One region of the Cellulomonas wangsupingiae genome, then DNA from elsewhere that is predicted to be linked to it. Evidence: riboswitches for the same ligand, from Rfam matches in the RefSeq annotation. Region 1 holds a riboswitch; the other holds the start of a gene.
What was found. Region 1 has a riboswitch for S-adenosylmethionine ahead of NP075_RS00495 (methylenetetrahydrofolate reductase). Riboswitches for the same ligand answer to the same signal wherever they lie in the genome.
Positions count from the first base shown of each region.

Region 1 (9,301 bases):
ACCTCATGTGCGTGCTGATCCCGGGCAAGTGCGACCTCGCCGGGCCGTTCGACGTCGACGGCCGGCGACCGCGCGACCCCGGGGACCCGTTGCGGCGCTGAGCGGAGCCCGCTGATGCGTCCGACCTGGCCCGCGCGGACCGTCGTCCGGGACGTGCCGATGCTCCTCGGCCTGTGGGTGATCGACCTCCTGGTCTTCTTCACCGCGGGCATGGACACCGCTCCCGGCTGGCTCGTCGGCGCGCTCGGGCTGGTGACGTTCGTGCCCCTGCTGTGGCGGCGCCAGGCCCCGGTGGCCGCCTTCGCCGTGACGCTGGTCCTGTCGGTGACGATCAGCGTCGCCACCGCGGGATACCGGCCGATGGTCGCGACGTGGGCGGGCCTCTACGCGGTCGCGGCCTCCTCGCGCTGGGCCGTCACGCTCGGCGCCGTCGCGTCGACCGCGCTGCCCACGGCGATCATCGTCGCGGAGGAGGCGGACGCCGGTGCACCGGGGACGACCGGCGTGCGGACGTTCGTCGCGATCACCGGGGTCCTGGCGGTCGACGCGGTCCTCGTCGCTGCAGGCCGGTTGCAGGGCAGGAGGGGCAGGGAGCTCCGTGACCTGCGGGCCCAGCAGGCGGAGAAGCAGCGTGAGGCGGTCCGCCTCGAGCGCGCTCGGATCGCACGCGAGCTGCACGACATCGTCGCCCGGTCGATCACCTTGATGTCCCTCCAGGCGGTCGCCGCCGCACGTGTCCTGCGCGACGACCCGGCCCGGGCCGAGCAGACGCTGGACCGGGTCGGCGACCTCGGCGCCTCGGCGGTCGACGAGCTGCACCGGATGCTCGGGCTGCTCGACGTGGCGGGCGCCGACGCGGCACCGGACCCGCGGGGCACCGACGCCGGGACCGACGTCGGTGCAGAGGTCCGGGCCGTCGTCCAGAGCTACCGCGACGCCGGCCTGCGGGTCGACCTGAGCATCGACGGTGCCGAACGCCCGGTGGACGAGAGCGTCCGGCACGCCGCCGCGCGCGTGCTGCAGGAGTCGTTGACGAACGCCACGAAGCACGGGGACCCCGACGACCCCGTCGTCGTGCGGTGGGGGTGGTCGCAGGACGGCCTGCTCCTGGACGTCTCCAACGCGGCGGCGGACGGGCGGGCGCCGCAGACGGGGACGGGCTACGGCCTGGTGGGCCTGGCCGAACGGGTCCGGGCGGTGGGGGGCACGCTCGAGGCCGCCTTCCAGGGTGAACGGTTCGTCGTCCGGGCGGCTCTCCCGGTGCGTCCGGGGCTCGACCACCGGGTCGTCGGGGCCGGGACGTCGTGAGCCGGATCCGGTCGGTCGTCATCGACGACGAGGCCCTCGTCCGCGAGGCGCTCGCCCTGCTGCTCGGTGCCGAGCCCGACATCGAGGTGGTGGGGACGACCGGCGACGGTGCCGCCGCGGTCGGTCTGGCTCGCGAGACCGAGGCGGACGTCGTCGTCATGGACGTCCGGATGCCGGGCGTGGACGGGGTCGAGGCGACACGCCTCCTGGCGGCGGACGAGCTCGACGGGCGCACGGTGCGGGTGCTCGTCCTCACCAGCTTTCACGACGACGAGGTCGTGCGCGCCGCCCTGCACGCGGGAGCTTCGGGCTTCCTGCTCAAGCGGGCCGCACCTCGGCACCTCCCGGACGCGGTCCGTGCGGTGGCTGCCGGGAACGCGTGGTTGGACCCCGTCGTCGCGCGCAAGCTGCTGGACGACTTCGCGGCACCCCTGCGCGACGTCCCCTCACCAGGCGCGCTCGCGCGGCTCACACCACGCGAGCGTGAGGTCCTGGTGCTGCTCGCGCACGGCATGCGCACCGACGACGTCGTCACGCATCTCGTGGTCGCCGAGGCCACGGTGAAGACGCACGTCTCCCGCGTGCTCCTGAAGCTCGGCCTGCACGACCGTGCGCAGGCGGTCGCGTTCGCCTACCGGTGCGGTCTCGTCGGGCCCGACGACCCGCTACCGCGCCCCTCCCACGTGTCCGGTCCTCCCTGAGCCCGCCGAGCCGACCACAGCCCACGCGCTGCGGGCACCGTCCACCGTCGTCGCGACGTCCGACCGCGCGTGCCGGCCCGGAGGTCCAGACTCGGGACATGACGACCTCGACCACCGCGCCGTTCCGGTGCTTCGGCGGCTCCGACCCGCTGTACGCGGCGTACCACGACGACGAGTGGGCCGTCCCGGTGCACGACGAGCACGCGCTCTACGAGCGCATCTCGCTGGAGGCCTTCCAGTCGGGGCTGGCGTGGATCACGATCCTGCGCAAGCGCCCGGCCTTCCGGGAGGCGTTCGCAGGCTTCGACCCCGAGGTGGTCGCCAGGTTCGGGGACGACGACGTGGCCCGGCTCCTCGCGGACGCGGCGATCGTGCGGAACCGCGCCAAGATCGAGGCGACGGTCGCGAACGCCCGCGCGCTGCTCGCGCTGCACGAGTCCGGCAGGACGCTCGACGAGGTGCTCTGGTCGTACGCACCCGAGCCGCGCCCGCGTCCCCGCACGTGGGCCGAGGTGCCGGGCCGCACGCCCGGGTCCGCGGCCCTGGCCAAGGAGCTCAAGCGGTACGGCTTCCGGTTCGTCGGCCCGACCACCGCCTACGCCGCGATGCAGGCGTGCGGCGTCGTCGACGACCACCTGGCCGACTGCCTCGTCGCGCAGCGCGCGATGACCGCCGACGACCAGGTGCCACTACTCCCGGGGAGTGATAACGGCGCCCACGCCTCGGCAGGCTCCCCCGGCAGGGCTAGGGTGCCCACATGACCGACTACGCGGAGCACGACGGACGGCACGACGCCGTGCGTGCGGCGCACGACGCGTGGCTGTCCCCCGGTGACACCGACCCCGTCGTCCTCGAGGCCGTCCAGGACGGCCTGCTCGCCGTCCCCGTCAGCGCGCCGTCGTCCTCGTGGTTCGGCCTGCCGCACCAGCGCACGTCCCGCGAGACGACGTCGACCCTGCACCGCCGGCGCCGCTGAGTCCTGCGGCCCGGTCCCGCCCCCGCTGAGACGGGGCGTCAGCGACCCACGCGCCGGACCTGGGCGAGCGACGCGAGCTTGTCGGGGTTCCGCACGCCGTAGACGCCCACGACGCGCCCCTCCTGGACGTCGAAGCAGAACACGCCCTCCAGGTCGTGACCCCGGCGCACCACCACCCCGGGCGCACCGTTGATCCCCGCGAGCCCGAAGGTGTGCGAGGGCGTGGCCAGCCGGAAGAGCCCCAGCACGAACCGCGCCACGTCGGCGGCCCCGCGCAGCGGGTGGCGCAGCGCGCTCACCTTCCCGCCGCCGTCGGACACCAGGAGCACGTCGGGGTCGAGCACCGCCAGCAGCCCGTCGAGGTCCCCGGTGCCCGCGGCCCGCAGGAACTCCTGGACGGCACGCGCGGCCTCGTCGCCGCGCGGCTCATAGCGCGGCCGGCGGGCCTCCACGTGCTCACGCGCGCGGTGGGCCAGCTGGCGGACCGCGGCCGGGGTGCGTCCGACCACGCCGGCGATCTCGGCGTGCTCGAACCCGAACACCTCCCGCAGCACGAACACGACCCGCTCCGCCGGGGACAGGCTCTCCAGCACCAGGAGCACCGCCATGGACACCGACTCGCCCAGCACCACGTCGTCCGCGAGGTCGCCCGCGGAGACGAGGAGCGGCTCGGGCAGCCACGGGCCCACGTACTCCTCACGGCGACGCGACGACGCCCGCAGCGCGTTCAGCGCCTGCCGCGACACGACCCGTGCGAGGTACGCCCGCCGGTGCTCGACCGTCGCCAGGTCCACCGCCGACCACCGCAGCCAGCTGTCCTGCAGCACGTCGTCGGCGTCGGCCGTGGACCCCGTGATCTCGTACGCGATGGTGAACAGCAGGGGCCGGAGCTCCGTGAACTCGCGGGCGTGCTCGGTCACGGGAGCCACCTGTACCGTCCCGGGTGACGCGCCTCCGTCCGCAGCACCCGCACCGTCACCCGGCACACCAGCTCCTTCATCGTCGCCGCGGCGCGCCCACCCAGCAGCACCCGGCTCGGGGTCGCGTCGTCGTGCACGCGCAGCAGCACACCGCGCCGCCTGCCCAGGCTCACGCACTGCGCGGCGAACGCCAAGCGGAACGGTGCGGGCGTGCGGCCGCGCAGGCCGTCGGCGACGACGTCGGCGGCGTGCGCCCCCATGGGGACGGCCGCCTGGCACGTCATGCGCCACGCCGACCCGTCGACTGCCACCGCGTCCCCCGCACCGACGACGCGGGGGTCCGCCGCGCAGACGAGGTCCGGCCCGACGCGCAGGCGGCCGGCGGCGTCGACGGGCAGGCCGCTGACACGCGCGAGGTCCGGCACGGCGAACCCCGCGGCCCACACCGTCACGTCGCTGGTCAGGTGGCGCCCGTCGCCGAGCACGACCTTGCCGTGCTCGACCTCCGCGACCCGCGCGCCCTCCAGCACCTCGACACCGAGACGGGCGAGCCCTCGGTCCAGCACGCGACGGCCCGGCCCCACCGGGCCCGGGCCGGGGCCCAGCCGCCCGCCGGCCAGCAGCCGCACCCGCACGTCCGGCAGCGCCTCGGCGATCTCCGCCGCCACCTCGATGCCGCTCAGCCCGCCACCGACCACGGTCACGGCGGCGCCCGGTCCGACGCCCGCGAGCGCGTCGGCCAACCGGTGCGCGTCCTGCAGGCCCGCCACCGGCAGCGCGTGCTGCCGCGCTCCCGGGACGTCCGCCGGGACGTCGGGCCCGCTGCCGACCGCGAGGACGAGCCGGTCGTACGCGACGCGCGTGCCGTCGGCGAGGAGCACGCTCCCGTCGTCCACCCGGACCGCGCGCGCGGTGCGCCGCTCGACACCCGCGGCCACCACGTCGTCGCGCGTCGCGGTGCCCGTGCCCGCGGCCAGCTGGTGGAGGCGGATGCGTTCCACGAGGTACGGGTGCTCGTCCACCAGCACCACGTGTGCCACCTCGGGCGCGCCCGTCAGCCGGTTGGCGGCCATGGTCCCGGCGTACCCGCCGCCCACCACCACGACCCGCGCGCCCGTCCGACCGTCGGGCCGTGTCGTCCTGCGTCCTCGCATGGCGTCTCCTCCGCTCGTCGCCGCCGGACCACCCGGCCCGTTGCACCTGGGACACCGCGGACGGCCGGGGTGTGACACGCCCGCACGCCGGGGACTCCTGGCGTGCGGCCGCGCCCGCGCCGTACGGTGGCGGGGCGCGAGGCCGGCGGCGAGGTCGCCGGGCGGACGAAGTCGTCTCACATGACGAGCCGCGCTGTCCGCCATCCGGGCAGCCGGGCTACGATCCTCGGCGACCATCCAGAGCGGCTGAGAGACCTGGCTCGACGACGCCGCAGCAACCCCCCTCCTCGCGAGGGTGTGGGTGCTTCCGCCAGGAACGATGGAGTGACGATGATCGTGCGCACCCGTGCCACCGACCCCTCGTGCGGGACGTCCCGCCCGACGCCGACGACCCCGGCCCGATGACCGCCGTGGCCGAGATCGAGACCGTCCCGGGCGCCCAGCGCTCCCGCGCGGCCAGGCGTCGCACCGAGCAGGCCGGTGCCCTGGACCGCCCCACCGTCTCGTTCGAGCTCTTCCCTCCCCGCAACCCCGACGCGGCACCCCGGCTGTGGTCGACCGTGCGGGAGCTGGAGACCGTCGAGCCGGACTTCGTGTCGGTCACGTACGGCGCGTCGGGCCACACGCGGCAGACCACGCGGGCGCTCGTCCGCCGGCTGCTGCGCGAGACGTCGCTCAACCCGATCGCGCACCTGACCTGCGTCGGGACCTCCCGCGACGAGGTCACGACCATCGTCGAGGAGTTCCTCGACGAGGGCGTGCGCTCGTTCCTCGCGCTGCGCGGCGACCCGCCGGCGGGCCAGCCGGACTGGCGGCCGCACCCCGACGGCGTCCACACCGCCGCCGAGCTGGTCGAGCTGCTCCGTGACATCGAACGACGCCGGTGCGGGCGCAGCGCCGCCCAGGCCGTCCGGGCGCGGGTCCGTCCGCTGTCCGTCGCCGTCGCGGCGTTCCCGCGCGGCAACCACGCCACGGGCGGCACCCGTGCTCAGGACGTGCAGGCGCTGCTGGCGAAGCAGGAGGCGGGCGCGGACTTCGCGATCTCGCAGCTCTTCTTCGACGCCGAGGCGTACCTCGGCCTCGTCGCGGAGGCGCGCACGGCCGGCGTCACCATCCCGATCGTGCCGGGCATCATCCCGACCACCGACCCCGCCCGCCTGCTGCGCGTCCAGGAGCTCACGGGCGTCCCCGTGCCCGACCGGCTCCTCGACCTGCTCGGCTCCACCGACGACCCCGCGGAACGTCACCGCCGCGGCACGCGTGCGGGGGTCGACCTCGTCAACCGCGTCCTCGACGGCGGGGCCCCGGGGATCCACGTCTACACCTTCAACAAGCACGAGGCGGCGCTTGACCTGCTCGACGGCGCCGACCTGGTCGGCGGCCGCCGCAGCGCCGTCGCCCCCCACGACCTCACCGCGCCCGACGGCGTCCCCGCCGACGCGACCACGACGACACCGCGAGGAACCCTGTCATGACCGACACCACGCCCGCGCCGGCGATCCCGGCCTTCCCCGCAGGCTCCGTCCTCGGCTACCCCCGCATCGGCCCGCGCCGCGAGCTGAAGAAGGCCCTCGAGGCGTTCTGGGCGGGCCGCACGTCGGCCGACGAGGTCGAGGCCGTCGCCGCCGACCTGCGCCGCCGCACCCGCACGCGTCTGGCCGAGCTCGGGCTGGCGACCGACGCCCCGGCGATCCCCAGCGCCTTCTCCTTCTACGACCACGTGCTCGACGCCACCGCGCTCGTCGGCGCCGTGCCCGCGCGCTTCGCGGACCTGCAGGACGCCGACGGCCGACTCGACCTGGCCGGGTACTCGACGGTCGCCCGTGGCCGCGGCGACGACCTGCCTCTCGAGATGACCAAGTGGTTCGACACGAACTACCACTACCTGGTCCCCGAGATCGGCCCGGACACGCAGTTCCGGTACGCGTCGGACCGTCCGGTCGCCGAGTTCACCGAGGCGCTGGCCGACGGTGTGCTCACGCGACCCGTCGTCGTGGGACCCGTGACGTTCCTCGCGCTCGCGAAGCCGACGGAGGACGCCCCCGCGGACTTCTCGCCGATCGACCGGCTCGACGACCTGCTGCCCGTGTACGCGCGCCTGCTGACCGAGCTCGCCGCGGCCGGTGCGACCTGGGTGCAGATCGACGAGCCCGCGCTGGTCTCCGACTCCGTCGGCGTCTCCGCGGACGTCCTGGCCGAGGCGACCACCCGTGCGTACCGCGCGCTGGCCACCGAGCTCGCGCGACCCCAGCGTCCCGCGATCCTGCTCGCGGCCCCGTACGGCGACCTGGGCGCCGCCCTGCCCGTGGTCGCGGCGACCGACGTCGAGGGTCTCGCGCTGGACCTCGTGCGCGGCGACGCGCCGTCCGTGCCCGTGCCCGGCCTGGCCGGCAAGACGCTCGTCGGCGGAGTCGTCGACGGCCACAACATCTGGCGCGCGGACCTCGACAAGAAGCTCGCGGTCCTCGAGCAGCTGGAGACGCTCGGCGCCGCCGCGGTCACCGTCGGCACGTCGACGTCCCTGTTCCACGTCCCGCACACGCTCGAGGACGAGCCGGCGCTCGACCGCACGCTCGTGGAGTGGCTCGCGTTCGCGGACGAGAAGGTCCGCGAGGTCGCCACGCTCGCCGAGGGCCTGACCGATGGCCGCGAGGCCATCCACGAGCAGCTGCTCGCCGCGTCCGACGCGGTGAGCTCCCGCGCGACGGCCCCGGGCGTCGTGCGTCCGGAGGTGCGCGAGCGTGCGGCCGCCCTGACCGACGAGCAGTTCCGTCGCGGCCCGTTCGACCAGCGCAAGGCCGCGCAGACCGCGCGCCTGGGCCTGCCGGCGCTGCCGACGACGACCATCGGCTCGTTCCCGCAGACCCCCGAGATCCGCAAGGCGCGCGCCGCCTTCGGCAAGGGCGAGCTGACCGCCGACCAGTACCAGGACGAGATGAAGGCGGAGATCCGCCGCGTCGTCGAGCTGCAGGAGCGCATCGGGCTGGACGTGCTGGTGCACGGCGAGCCCGAGCGCAACGACATGGTGCAGTACTTCGCGGAGAACCTCGACGGGTTCGCCGTCACGCAGAACGGCTGGGTCCAGTCGTACGGCTCGCGCTGCACGCGCCCCTCGATCCTGTGGGGCGACGTGTCGCGGCCCGCGCCGATCACGGTCGCGTGGGCGCAGTACGCGCAGTCCCTCACCGCCAAGCCGATGAAGGGCATGCTCACCGGCCCGGTGACGATCCTCGCGTGGTCGTTCGTCCGCGACGACCAGCCGCTCGGCGACACCGCGAACCAGGTGGCCCTCGCGCTGCGCGACGAGATCGCGGACCTCGAGGCCGCCGGCATCGCCGTCGTGCAGGTCGACGAGCCCGCGCTGCGCGAGCTGCTCCCGCTGCGCGAGAAGGACCACGCGGCGTACCTGGACTGGTCGGTCCGCTCGTTCCGGCTCTCGACGGCAGGCGTGCGTCCGGACACGCAGATCCACACGCACCTGTGCTACTCGGAGTTCGGCGAGATCATGGACGCGATCGACGGCCTCGACGCGGACGTGACCAGCATCGAGGCGGCCCGCTCGAAGATGGAGATCCTCGGCGACATCGCCGCGGCGGGCTACCCGCGCGCCGTCGGCCCGGGCGTCTACGACATCCACTCCCCGCGCGTCCCGTCGGAGGCTGAGGTCACGGAGCTGCTCACCGAGGCGGTCCGGACCATCGACGTCGACCAGCTCTGGGTCAACCCGGACTGCGGCCTCAAGACCCGCCGCTACGAGGAGGTCACCCCCTCCCTCGAGCACCTGGTGGCCGCGACCCGCACGGTCCGCGCGACGCTCTGACGCGACCCCGCACGTCCCGAGGCCCCGGCCGCCGCACCACGGCGCCGGGGCCTCGCCCGTCCGCACCTCCCCCTCCCCGCGAGAGGTCGATCCAGTCCGGCCCTACCCTGCGGTGCATGGCCTCCCCGTTCGACGTCACGGTCCCGGACCTCCGCCGCCGCACCTCGCTGAAGTGGCACACCTACCCCGAGGACGTGCTCCCGGCGTTCGTCGCCGAGATGGACGCGCGCCCGCTCGACGCCGTGGTCACCGCGGTGACCGGCGCGATGCTCGCGGGGGACACGGGGTACGAGGTGGGCCCGACGAGCCCGCGCGGCACGGCGTACGCCGAGGCGTTCGCCGACTTCGCCGCCCGGCAGCACGGGTGGGACGTGCCGGTCGACCGGACGCGCATGGTCCCCGACGTGATGCTCGGCCTGGTC
Region 1 is NZ_CP101989.1:110,917-120,217, reverse strand. Features, by position in the region: gene NP075_RS00530 (hypothetical protein) at 1-101, shown strand, start outside; gene NP075_RS00525 (sensor histidine kinase) at 115-1,308, shown strand; gene NP075_RS00520 (response regulator transcription factor) at 1,305-2,009, shown strand; gene NP075_RS00515 (DNA-3-methyladenine glycosylase I) at 2,108-2,770, shown strand; gene NP075_RS00510 (hypothetical protein) at 2,767-2,985, shown strand; gene NP075_RS00505 (RNA polymerase sigma-70 factor) at 3,024-3,905, opposite strand; gene NP075_RS00500 (NAD(P)/FAD-dependent oxidoreductase) at 3,902-5,059, opposite strand; SAM riboswitch class I at 5,290-5,396, shown strand; gene NP075_RS00495 (methylenetetrahydrofolate reductase) at 5,461-6,534, shown strand; gene metE (5-methyltetrahydropteroyltriglutamate--homocysteine S-methyltransferase) at 6,531-8,879, shown strand; gene NP075_RS00485 (MalY/PatB family protein) at 8,996-9,301, shown strand, end outside.

Region 2 (9,301 bases), 890 kb from region 1:
ACGCGCCGTCACCCCGCGTCGGCCTCGCCGTCGGCGGCGAACACCAGCCGCACGTCAGGGCCCGTGAGCTCCAGCGTCCCGTCCGTGACCTCGGCCGCGTCGACCCGCGCGAGGGCGTCGAGGTACGTCGACTCGAGGGTCATCAGGTCCTGCGCGCAGGCCATGCGCGTCACGCCGGCCGGCTCGATCCGCCACCCGTCCGAGGTGTCCACGCTCGTCGTGTAGGTGTTGCACGCGGCGCTCCCCGACGCCCGCCCCTCCTCGAGGAGCAGGGTCACGGGGGCGGACTCCACGAGCGTCAGGGCGGTGCCGTCGACGTCGCCGGACTGCAGCGTCCACGCGCCGTCGGCGGTCGGTGCGGCCGACGTCGCCGACGCGCCGGGCGAGGACGACGACGAGGCGGTGAACGTCTCCTGGTCGCCCGGCTCGGTGCCCGTCGCGCACCCGGCGGCGACCAGCACCCCGGCGAGCGCCAGCCCCGTGACGGACGCCCGCCGGGACCTCCTGCCGGTCCCCGTCGTGGCCCGCCACCTGGTCCTGCGTCGTACCGTCGTCCGTGCCATGACCGCCCCCTCGAGGTCCACGACGCACGCCGTCGCTGCCCCGACCGTAACGACGCGCACCCGGTGCCGCCACGGCGTGCGACGCCGCGCCGCTCGCGCGAGGGTACGGGGGTGACGATCCGCATCGGCACGTCCGGGTGGTCGTACGACCACTGGGACGGCGTGCTCTACCGCCCCGGCCTGCCGGCGCGCGACCGCCTGGCCCGGTACGTCGAGGCGTTCGACACCGTCGAGCTCAACGCGAGCTTCTACCGCTGGCCGCGCGAGGCGGCGTTCGCGTCGTGGAACCGGCGGCTGCCGGACGGCTTCACGATGTCGGTCAAGGCCCCGCGCGGGCTGACCCACGCGAAGCGGCTGTACGCGCCGGAGGTGTGGTCGGAGCGGATCGCGCGCTCCTGGCACGAGCTGCGCGACCGACGCGAGGCGCTGCTCGTGCAGCTGCGCCCGGACGCCGTGCGGGACGACGCGCGGCTCGACTGGTTCCTGGGCTCGCTGCCGGGGTGGGTCCAGGTGGCGGTCGAGCTGCGGCACCCGTCGTGGCAGGACGACGCGGTCCTCGACCTGCTCGCACGCCACGGGGCCGCGTACTGCGTGGTGTCGGGGGCGGGCATCCCGTGCGTCCTGCGCGCCACGTCCCGCCTGGTCTACGTGCGGCTGCACGGCCCCGACCACCAGCACCTGTACGCCGGCTCGTACTCCGACGACGACCTGCGCTGGTGGGCCGACCGCATCGGCGAGTGGTCGGCCGCGGGGCACGACGTGGTCGCCTACTTCAACAACGACGGCGGCGGCAACGCGGTGCGCAACGCGTGGACCCTGCGCGGGTTCCTGGGGCGGTGACGCTAGGGCGTGAGCCCGGCGACCACGTTGACCAGCAGCGCCACGATCACCGTGCCGAAGAGGTACGACAGCAGCGCGTGGCCCAGGATCACGCGGCGCAGGTCCGACGACCGGACGTCCGGGTCGGACATCGCGAAGCTCATGGCGACGGTGAACGCGACGTAGGCGAAGTCCGAGTAGCGGGGCGGCGCCTCCTGGTGGAAGTCGATCTCCCCGTACGGCGGCGTGTACCACAGGCGCGCGTAGTGCAGCGCGTACACCGTGTGCATCGACGTCCACGACGCGACGACGGCGACGAGCGCCGCGACGAGCGCGACCACGCGCCCGCGCTCGTGCGTGGCCAGCACGACCACGACGCCGACGAGGCTCATGGCGCCGGCCCCCAGGACGATCCCGTGGGTCACCAGCCGCGTCGGCTCCTCGCGGGTCGCGTGGGTGCGGGTCTGCTCGGCGTCCAGCGGCCACAGGAAGGACCAGCTCCACCCGGCGAACACGAGGCCCGTCGTGGCCCAGCCGGACAGCACGGCCGCGGCGACCGACCCCCCGTACGTCACGGCCACGCCGAACGCCGTGATGACGCCGCCGCCGACCGCCACCGCCAGGCGGGCCGCAGGCGTGACGTCGCGGTACGCGGGGTTCCGGGCCACGTCCCCATACAACTCGCACGCCCGGGTGCCGGCCAGCGGGCGGCCCGGCCGCACGGGACGCGGGTGGTCCGCTGGATGACAGGGGGCTGGCGGCGCGACGGCCCGGCGGCTACTGTCTGCGGCATGTTCTCGGTCCGGGTGTGTTGTCGCTGAGCTGACGACCCCGCGCGCCTGCGGCTACGGCCCGGCTGCGCACCCGCACCACCCCGAGGACGTCCCCCGTGGCTCAGCCCGCTCTCGCACCCGTCCGCCCGTCCGGCACGCGCCACCCGTCGCCGGCGCGTCCCGACGTCCCGCCCGTCGAGGTCGTCGGCCACGCGCCGCGCTCCGGCACCGAGTTCCTGCTCGACGGTGAGGCCCTCGACGCGACGACGCTCGCGCTGGCGGCCGCCCGCGCCGACGTCGTGCGCATCGTCCACAGCGCGGCGCTGCCGACCGTCGCGGCCGTCCGGGCGCTCGTCGGCGTCGTGGAGGACGAGATCCGGGCGGTCGGCCGCGACCGCCGGGACGTGCGCCTCGTCCTGGAGGTCGAGGCGGTCGCCGCCGCCGACGACGCGGACGCGGTGCGGCGTCGCAGCGCCGTCGCCCACGCCGAGGCGTTCGCGGCGCTCACCTGGTCGCCGTCGTCGACATGGCTCGTTGCGCCCGCCGGCCGGCTGCCCGCCGACGCCGGCGCGCTCGCGGCGCGGACGGGCGTCGACACCGTCGCCCTCGCGCTCGTCGGCGACTCCCGACGGCACGCCGCGGCGCTGACGGGCGCCGGCGCCCGCTGACCGCGCGGTCCGGATGCGGCGCCGCCCGCGGCGGGCCTAGCGTGGCCGTGCGGACGGGCGCCCGCCCGCGGCCGACGGACGGAGCGCGAGATGACCACGACACCGCACGACGACGACGCGCCGACGCGCGAGGAGGCCCTCGCCAAGGTCCGCGAGCTGCTCGGGGAACACCACCTCGCGATGCTGACGACCCTCGACGCGTCGGGCGCGCTGGTGAGCCGTCCGATGGGGGTGCAGGACGTCGAGTTCGACGGTGACCTCTGGTTCTTCACCACGCTCGACTCCCACAAGGTCGCGGAGATCCGTGCGGGGTCGCCCGCCAACGCGGCCTTCGCCGGCTCGTCGTCGTGGTTGTCCGTCTCGGGGACGGCCGAGGTCGTCCAGGACCGCGCGAAGGCCGACGAGCTGTGGAACCCCGTCGCCGCGGCCTGGTTCCCCGACGGCCCGACGACGCCCGGCCTGTGCCTGGTGCGGCTGCGGGCCGAGACGGCCGAGTACTGGGACAGCCCGGGCGGGCGGCTCGCGACCGTGCTCAGCCTGGTGAAGGCCAAGGTGACGGGGAGCGCGTACGACGGCGGCGAGAACGCGACCGTCGACCTCTGACGTCGCACGCGCGCAGCCCTCGCAGCACGCCGACGCCCCGCACCGGACCAGCCGGTGCGGGGCGCCGTGCGGACGGGAGCAGGCGCTCCGGATCAGACCAGGCGCTCGGCCGGGGACGCCTTCGCGGTCTCGGCGGGGTCGGACGTGACGACGTCACCGAGGATCTCGTCGATGCGCGTGAGCACCTCGGCGGGCAGCTCGACGCCCGCGGCCTTCGCGTTGTCGTGGACCTGCTCGGGGCGCGACGCGCCGATGATCGCCGCGGACACGTTGTCGTTGGCCAGCACCCACGCGATCGCGAGCTGCGCCATCGTCAGGCCCAGCTCGTCCGCCACGGGGCGCAGGCCCTGCACGCGCTCCAGCACGTCGTCGCGCAGGAACGACGCGATCATGCGCGCGCCGCCCTTGTCGTCCGTCGCGCGTGAGCCCGCGGGCAGCGGGGCACCCGGCGCGTACTTGCCGGTGAGCACGCCCTGCGCGATGGGCGACCACACGATCTGGGAGACGCCCAGCTCGCGGGACGCCGGGACGACCTCGGGCTCGATGACCCGCCACAGCATCGAGTACTGCGGCTGGTTCGAGACGAGCTGCACGCCCAGGTCCTTCGCGAGCGCGTGGCCCGCGCGGATCTGGTCCGCGGTCCACTCGCTGACGCCGATGTACAGCGCCTTGCCCTGGCGGACGACGTCGGCGAACGCCTGCATCGTCTCCTCGAGCGGCGTCGCGTGGTCGTAGCGGTGCGCCTGGTACAGGTCGACGTAGTCCGTGCGCAGGCGCTTCAGCGACCCGTCGATGGACTCGCGGATGTGCTTGCGCGACAGGCCGGTGTCGTTGGGGCCCTTCGGGCCGGTCGGCCAGTAGACCTTCGTGAGGATCTCGAGCGACTCGCGGCGCTCCCCGGCCAGCGCGTCACCCAGCACGGACTCGGCGACGGTGTTGGCGTAGACGTCGGCGGTGTCGAACGTCGTGATGCCGACGTCGAGCGCGGCGCGCACGCACGCGGTGGCGGTCTCGTTCTCGACCTGGGACCCGTGGGTCAGCCAGTTGCCGTAGGTGAGCTCGGAGATCTTCAGGCCGGAGCGGCCGAGGTGACGGAAGTGCATGCACCCAGCCTCTCACCCCGTCGGGAGCCGCCGTCGCGCCGGACGCGGGGCGGGGGGAATGCCCCCGGTTCGTCCCTGCGGTGGACAGGGGTGCCGCGGGCGACCGTCGCTGCGCTAGCGTCCCGGCCATGCGATCCCGACGACGCCTCGCAGCGGTCCCGGTCCTCCTGCTCGCCCTCGCCGCGTGCTCCTCCGGCGACCCGTCGCCGGAGCCGTCGCCGGACCTCGAGACGATCCCGGCCATCGAGGGCCGCGGGGACCAGGAGCTGCCGACGGCGGACGCCCAGCGCGAGGCGCTCGCGGCGGCGGGCGAGGCGACCGAGGCACTCGTCGCGCCGGTGGCGGCCGGCGCGACGGAGACGGCGCAGGTCGCCGACGCGCCCGCCGGGTCGTACCTGCTGCGCGTCGTGTGCACCTCGTCGGACGGTGCGCCGGTCGTCGTCACCGTCAAGGGCGGCGACAGCGAGCTGACGTCGTACCAGGCGCCGTGCGTCCCGGTGTACCAGGGCGGTGCGACCATGGCCGACAGCGACGTGTTCGACGTGCCGGGCGGCGCGCTCGACGTCACGGTCGCCGCGGCCGCCGAGTCGGTCGTCGCGGTGGGGCTGGTCCCCGCGGCGAGCTGAGCGGCGTCAGACGCTCAGCGTGCCCAGCGCGCGCGCCAGGTCGTCGCGCAGGTCCTCGACGTCCTCGAGCCCGACGGACAGGCGCACCGTCGCCTCACCGATGCCGACGGCCGCGCGCCCGGCGGCCCCGAGCCGCCGGTGCGTCGTCGTCGCCGGGTGGGTGACGATCGACTTGGCGTCGCCCAGGTTGTTGGAGATGTCCACGACCCGCAGCGCGTCGAGCACCCCGAACGTCGCCTTCTTCGCGACGTCGGGGGCGGCGCCGTCGGGGACGGCCAGGTCGAACGTCACGACCGTGCCGCCGCCCGTCTGCTGGGCGCGCGCGAGCTCGTGCTGCGGGTGCGACGCGAGGAACGGGTGGCGCACGCGGGCCACGCCGGGCTGCTCCTCGAGCCACCGGGCGAGGGTCAGGGCGGAGGCGGCCTGGTGCCGCACCCGCAGGCTCAGCGTCTCCAGGCCCTTGAGCAGCACCCACGCGTTGAACGGCGACAGCGACGGGCCGGTGTTGCGCAGCATCGTCTGCACGGGCCCGCGCACGAAGTCCGTCGACCCGAGGATGGCGCCTCCCAGCACGCGTCCCTGCCCGTCGATGTGCTTGGTGGCCGAGTAGACGACCACGTCGGCGCCGTGCTCCAGCGGGCGCGAGAAGACCGGGGTGGCGAACACGTTGTCGACGACGACGGTGGCGCCGGCCGCGTGGGCCAGTCGGCTCACCGCCGCGATGTCGACGAGGTCCTGCATCGGGTTCGACGGGGTCTCGAAGAACACGACGTCCGCGGGCGTCGCCAGCGCCTGCTCCCACTGCTCCGGGACGTGCCCGTCGACGTAGTCCGTGCGCACACCCCACTTGGCGAGGATCTCGTCGAGGATGACGACGGTGGAGCCGAACAGCGCCCGCGCCGCGACGATGCGCGACCCGGAGCGCACGAGGGCGGCGAGCGACGTGAACACCGCGGACATGCCCGTCGCCGTGGCGTAGCAGGCCTCGGCCCCCTCGAGCAGGCGCAGGCGCTCCTCGAAGGTCGTGACCGTGGGGTTGCCGTAGCGCGAGTAGAGGAACCGGTCGACCTCGCCGGCGAAGCCCGCCTCGGCCTGCGCCGCCGACGCGTACGCGTACCCCTGGGTGAGGAAGACGGCCTCGGACGTCTCACCGAACTCGCTGCGCACGAGACCGCCGCGCACCGCCAGGGTGTCGGGGCGCAGCGTGCCGCGGTCGAGGCGGTGGTCGTCCCAGTCGCCCGGGCCGGGCGGCAGGTGGCCGGCGTTCACGGCTGGACCCACGGCAGGCCTGCGGCGCGCCAGCCCTCGTGCCCGCGGTGCCCGTCGGGACCCGTGGCGCCCTCGAACCCCTCGAGGACGTTGTAGGCGGGGCCGTACCCCGCGGCGGTCGCGGCCTGCGCGGCGCCGATCGAGCGCTGCCCGGAGCGGCAGAGGAACACCACCGGGCGGTCGTCGCCCGGCGTCACGCCGGTGGCGGCGAGCTGCTCGAGGAAGCGCGGGTTCGGCCGGCCGGAGGGGTAGGAGACCCACTCGACGAGGGCGGCCTGGCGGCCCAGGCCCCGCAGGTCCGGCACCCCGACGTAGCGCCACTCGGCGTCGGTGCGGACGTCGACCAGGACGGCGTCCTCCCGGTCCGTCAGCAGGTCCCACGCCTCGGTGGGGGTGATGTCCCCGGCGTAGCCGGGGGCGGGACGCGGTGGCACGCTCATGGTCCTCCCATCGTCTCTGGCGGTAGCACCCTCGACCACGGTCTCCCGTGCGGGTTGCTGCGGCGTCGTCGAGCCAGATCTCTCGGCCGCTCTGGATGGTCGCCGCGATGCTACGCCACCGTGCGGGGCGCCGGCAGGGCGTCTCACGGCGCGTGCCCGTGCCCGCGCGCGCCGCCGGGGCGTGCCAGGGTGGGACGCGATGGACGCCCCCGACGGTCTGGTGCTGCGACCCGTGACCCCCGACGACGTGCCGGCGCTGACGCTCCTGCTCCACGACGCCTACGCCGAGCTGGCCGCGCGCGGGCTCAACTTCACGGGTGCCACGCAGGACGAGGTGACCACGGCGAGCCGCAGCCTGGGCGTGGGTGCGTCGTGGGTGCTGGTCGACCCCGCGGGGGAGCTCGTGGGCACGATCACCGCCACGAGCCCGCCGGGGCGGGGGATCCGCGCGCTCACCGCGCTCGCGCTCGAGCCGGACCGGGTGTGGGTCAACCAGCTCGCGGTGCGGCCCGACCTGCGCGGGCGAGGGCTGGCGACGTTCCTGTGGGGGACCGTGCGTGCGTGGTCGCTGGAGCGTGGCATGCGGTCCGTGGGGCTGGACACGGCCGAGCCCGCGACGCCGCTGCGAGCGATGTACCGGCGGTGGGGGTTCGTCGACGCGGACACCGTCCAGTGGCCGGGCAAGACGTACCGCAGCGTGGTGATGCTGCACCGGCTCACGCAGCCCCGCCCGGCCTGACGGCCCTCCTGGGAGAGGGCGGGAGGCTCACGCGTCGACCGCGACCTGCCAGCGCAGCCCGGGGAAGCGCGCGAAGTCCCGGTCCTGCGAGACCCAGGTCGCGCCGTGCTCGATCGCGACCGCGGCGTGCTGGGCGTCCGCGACGAGGTTGCCGCGTGCGTCGGCGGCGCGGCACAGCTCCACGACGACCTCCCAGTGGCGTGGTCCGGGTGCCACCCGGACGACGCCGGGGTGCGACCGTGCGACCGCAGGTGCTCGACCAGGTCCAGGGCCGTGGGCAGGGGGGTGGGCCGGGCGAACACGCGGGGGTGGGTCAGGACGCGGACGGTGCCACCGAGCACCGCGTCGGTGAGCCCCAGAGGGGGCGACGTCGGGACAGATGGCGAGACGCGTCGTCTCGCATCCTGAGCACCAGGGCGTGTCGGCGTTGACACGCGAGCGGCGCCGCCGGGATCCTCGACGCAGGTCATGAGCGCCAGCGACAAGCCCCGGCTCGCTGGCCGGCAACCCTCCTCCGCGGTGGGGTGCCCCGGGTGACGACCTGGCCGTGCACCGTTCGGTGCCGGCAAGCGCGGGGGCTGCCGGTCCCCGGATCCGTCCGGAGGAGCACCATGACCACGATCACCGAGCTGTTCGCCTGTGTCGACGAGGTGTCGGGCACCCGGACGGCGGCCGCCCGCGCCGGCGACGCGCCCCTGCTGCCCGTCGTCGGCGCGTCCACGACCGTGCCGCTCGTCGACGGGACCAGCCGCGCCTACGCGAACCTCGACTGCGCGGCGAGCGCGCCGGCCCTGGAGTCGGTGAACGCCCGCGTCGCCGAGGTGCTGCCCCTGTACGCGTCGGTGCACCGCGGTGCGGGGTACCTGTCCCAGGTGTCGACCGCCCTGTACGAGGCGTCCCGGCAGGCGATCGCCGCGTTCGTCGGCGCCCGTGAGGACGACGTCGCCGTCATCACCCGCAACACCACCGACTCGCTCAACCTGCTCGCCGGCGTCGTCCCGCCGGGCGGGGCCGTGCTCGTCCTCGACGTCGAGCACCACGCGAACCTGCTGCCGTGGGTCCAGCACAGCGGTGGCGCGCACACCGGGACGGGACGGACCGCGACGATCCTGCCGCTCGAGCCGACGGTCGCCGCCACGCTCGACGCGCTGCGTGGCGAGCTCGCCCGGCGCCCCTACGCGCTGCTGACCCTGACGGGGGCGTCCAACGTCACCGGCGAGGCGCTGCCGCTGGACCGCGTCGTCGAGCTCGCCCACGCGGCGGGGGCGCGCGTCGCCGTCGACGGTGCCCAGCTCGTGCCCCACCGCGGGTTCTCGCTGGCGGACACGGACGTGGACTACGTCGCGTTCTCCGGGCACAAGACGTACGCGCCGTTCGGTGCGGGCGCACTGGTCGGCCGGCGGGACTGGCTCGACACGGGCACCCCGTACCTCGCCGGCGGAGGCGCGGTGCGCGACGTGCGCACGGACCGCACCGTGTGGCAGCCGGCGCCCGCGCGGCACGAGGCCGGATCGCCCAACGTGCTCGGCGCCATCGCGCTCGCACAGGCGTGCGACACGCTCGCCGCCCTGCCCGCCGGCGCCCTCGAGGCGCACGAGCAGGCGCTGCGTGCACGGCTCGTCGCGGGCCTGGAGGGACTCGACGGCGTCCACGTCGCACGGATCTGGCCGGACTCGCCGGACCCCGTCGGCGTGGTCA
Region 2 is NZ_CP101989.1:3,340,657-3,349,957, reverse strand. Features, by position in the region: gene NP075_RS15485 (META domain-containing protein) at 9-563, opposite strand; gene NP075_RS15480 (DUF72 domain-containing protein) at 675-1,403, shown strand; gene NP075_RS15475 (DUF1345 domain-containing protein) at 1,406-2,050, opposite strand; gene NP075_RS15470 (hypothetical protein) at 2,272-2,823, shown strand; gene NP075_RS15465 (pyridoxamine 5'-phosphate oxidase family protein) at 2,914-3,426, shown strand; gene NP075_RS15460 (aldo/keto reductase family protein) at 3,519-4,529, opposite strand; gene NP075_RS15455 (hypothetical protein) at 4,658-5,155, shown strand; gene NP075_RS15450 (O-succinylhomoserine sulfhydrylase) at 5,162-6,424, opposite strand; gene NP075_RS15445 (rhodanese-like domain-containing protein) at 6,421-6,864, opposite strand; SAM riboswitch class I at 6,869-6,966, opposite strand; gene NP075_RS15440 (GNAT family N-acetyltransferase) at 7,064-7,603, shown strand; gene NP075_RS15435 (PIN domain-containing protein) at 7,631-7,819, opposite strand; SAM riboswitch class IV at 8,068-8,181, shown strand; gene NP075_RS15430 (aminotransferase class V-fold PLP-dependent enzyme) at 8,215-9,301, shown strand, end outside.
Region 2: it holds a riboswitch for S-adenosylmethionine, as region 1 does, so the genes downstream of both, NP075_RS15445 (rhodanese-like domain-containing protein) here and NP075_RS00495 (methylenetetrahydrofolate reductase) in region 1, are expected to answer to the same signal.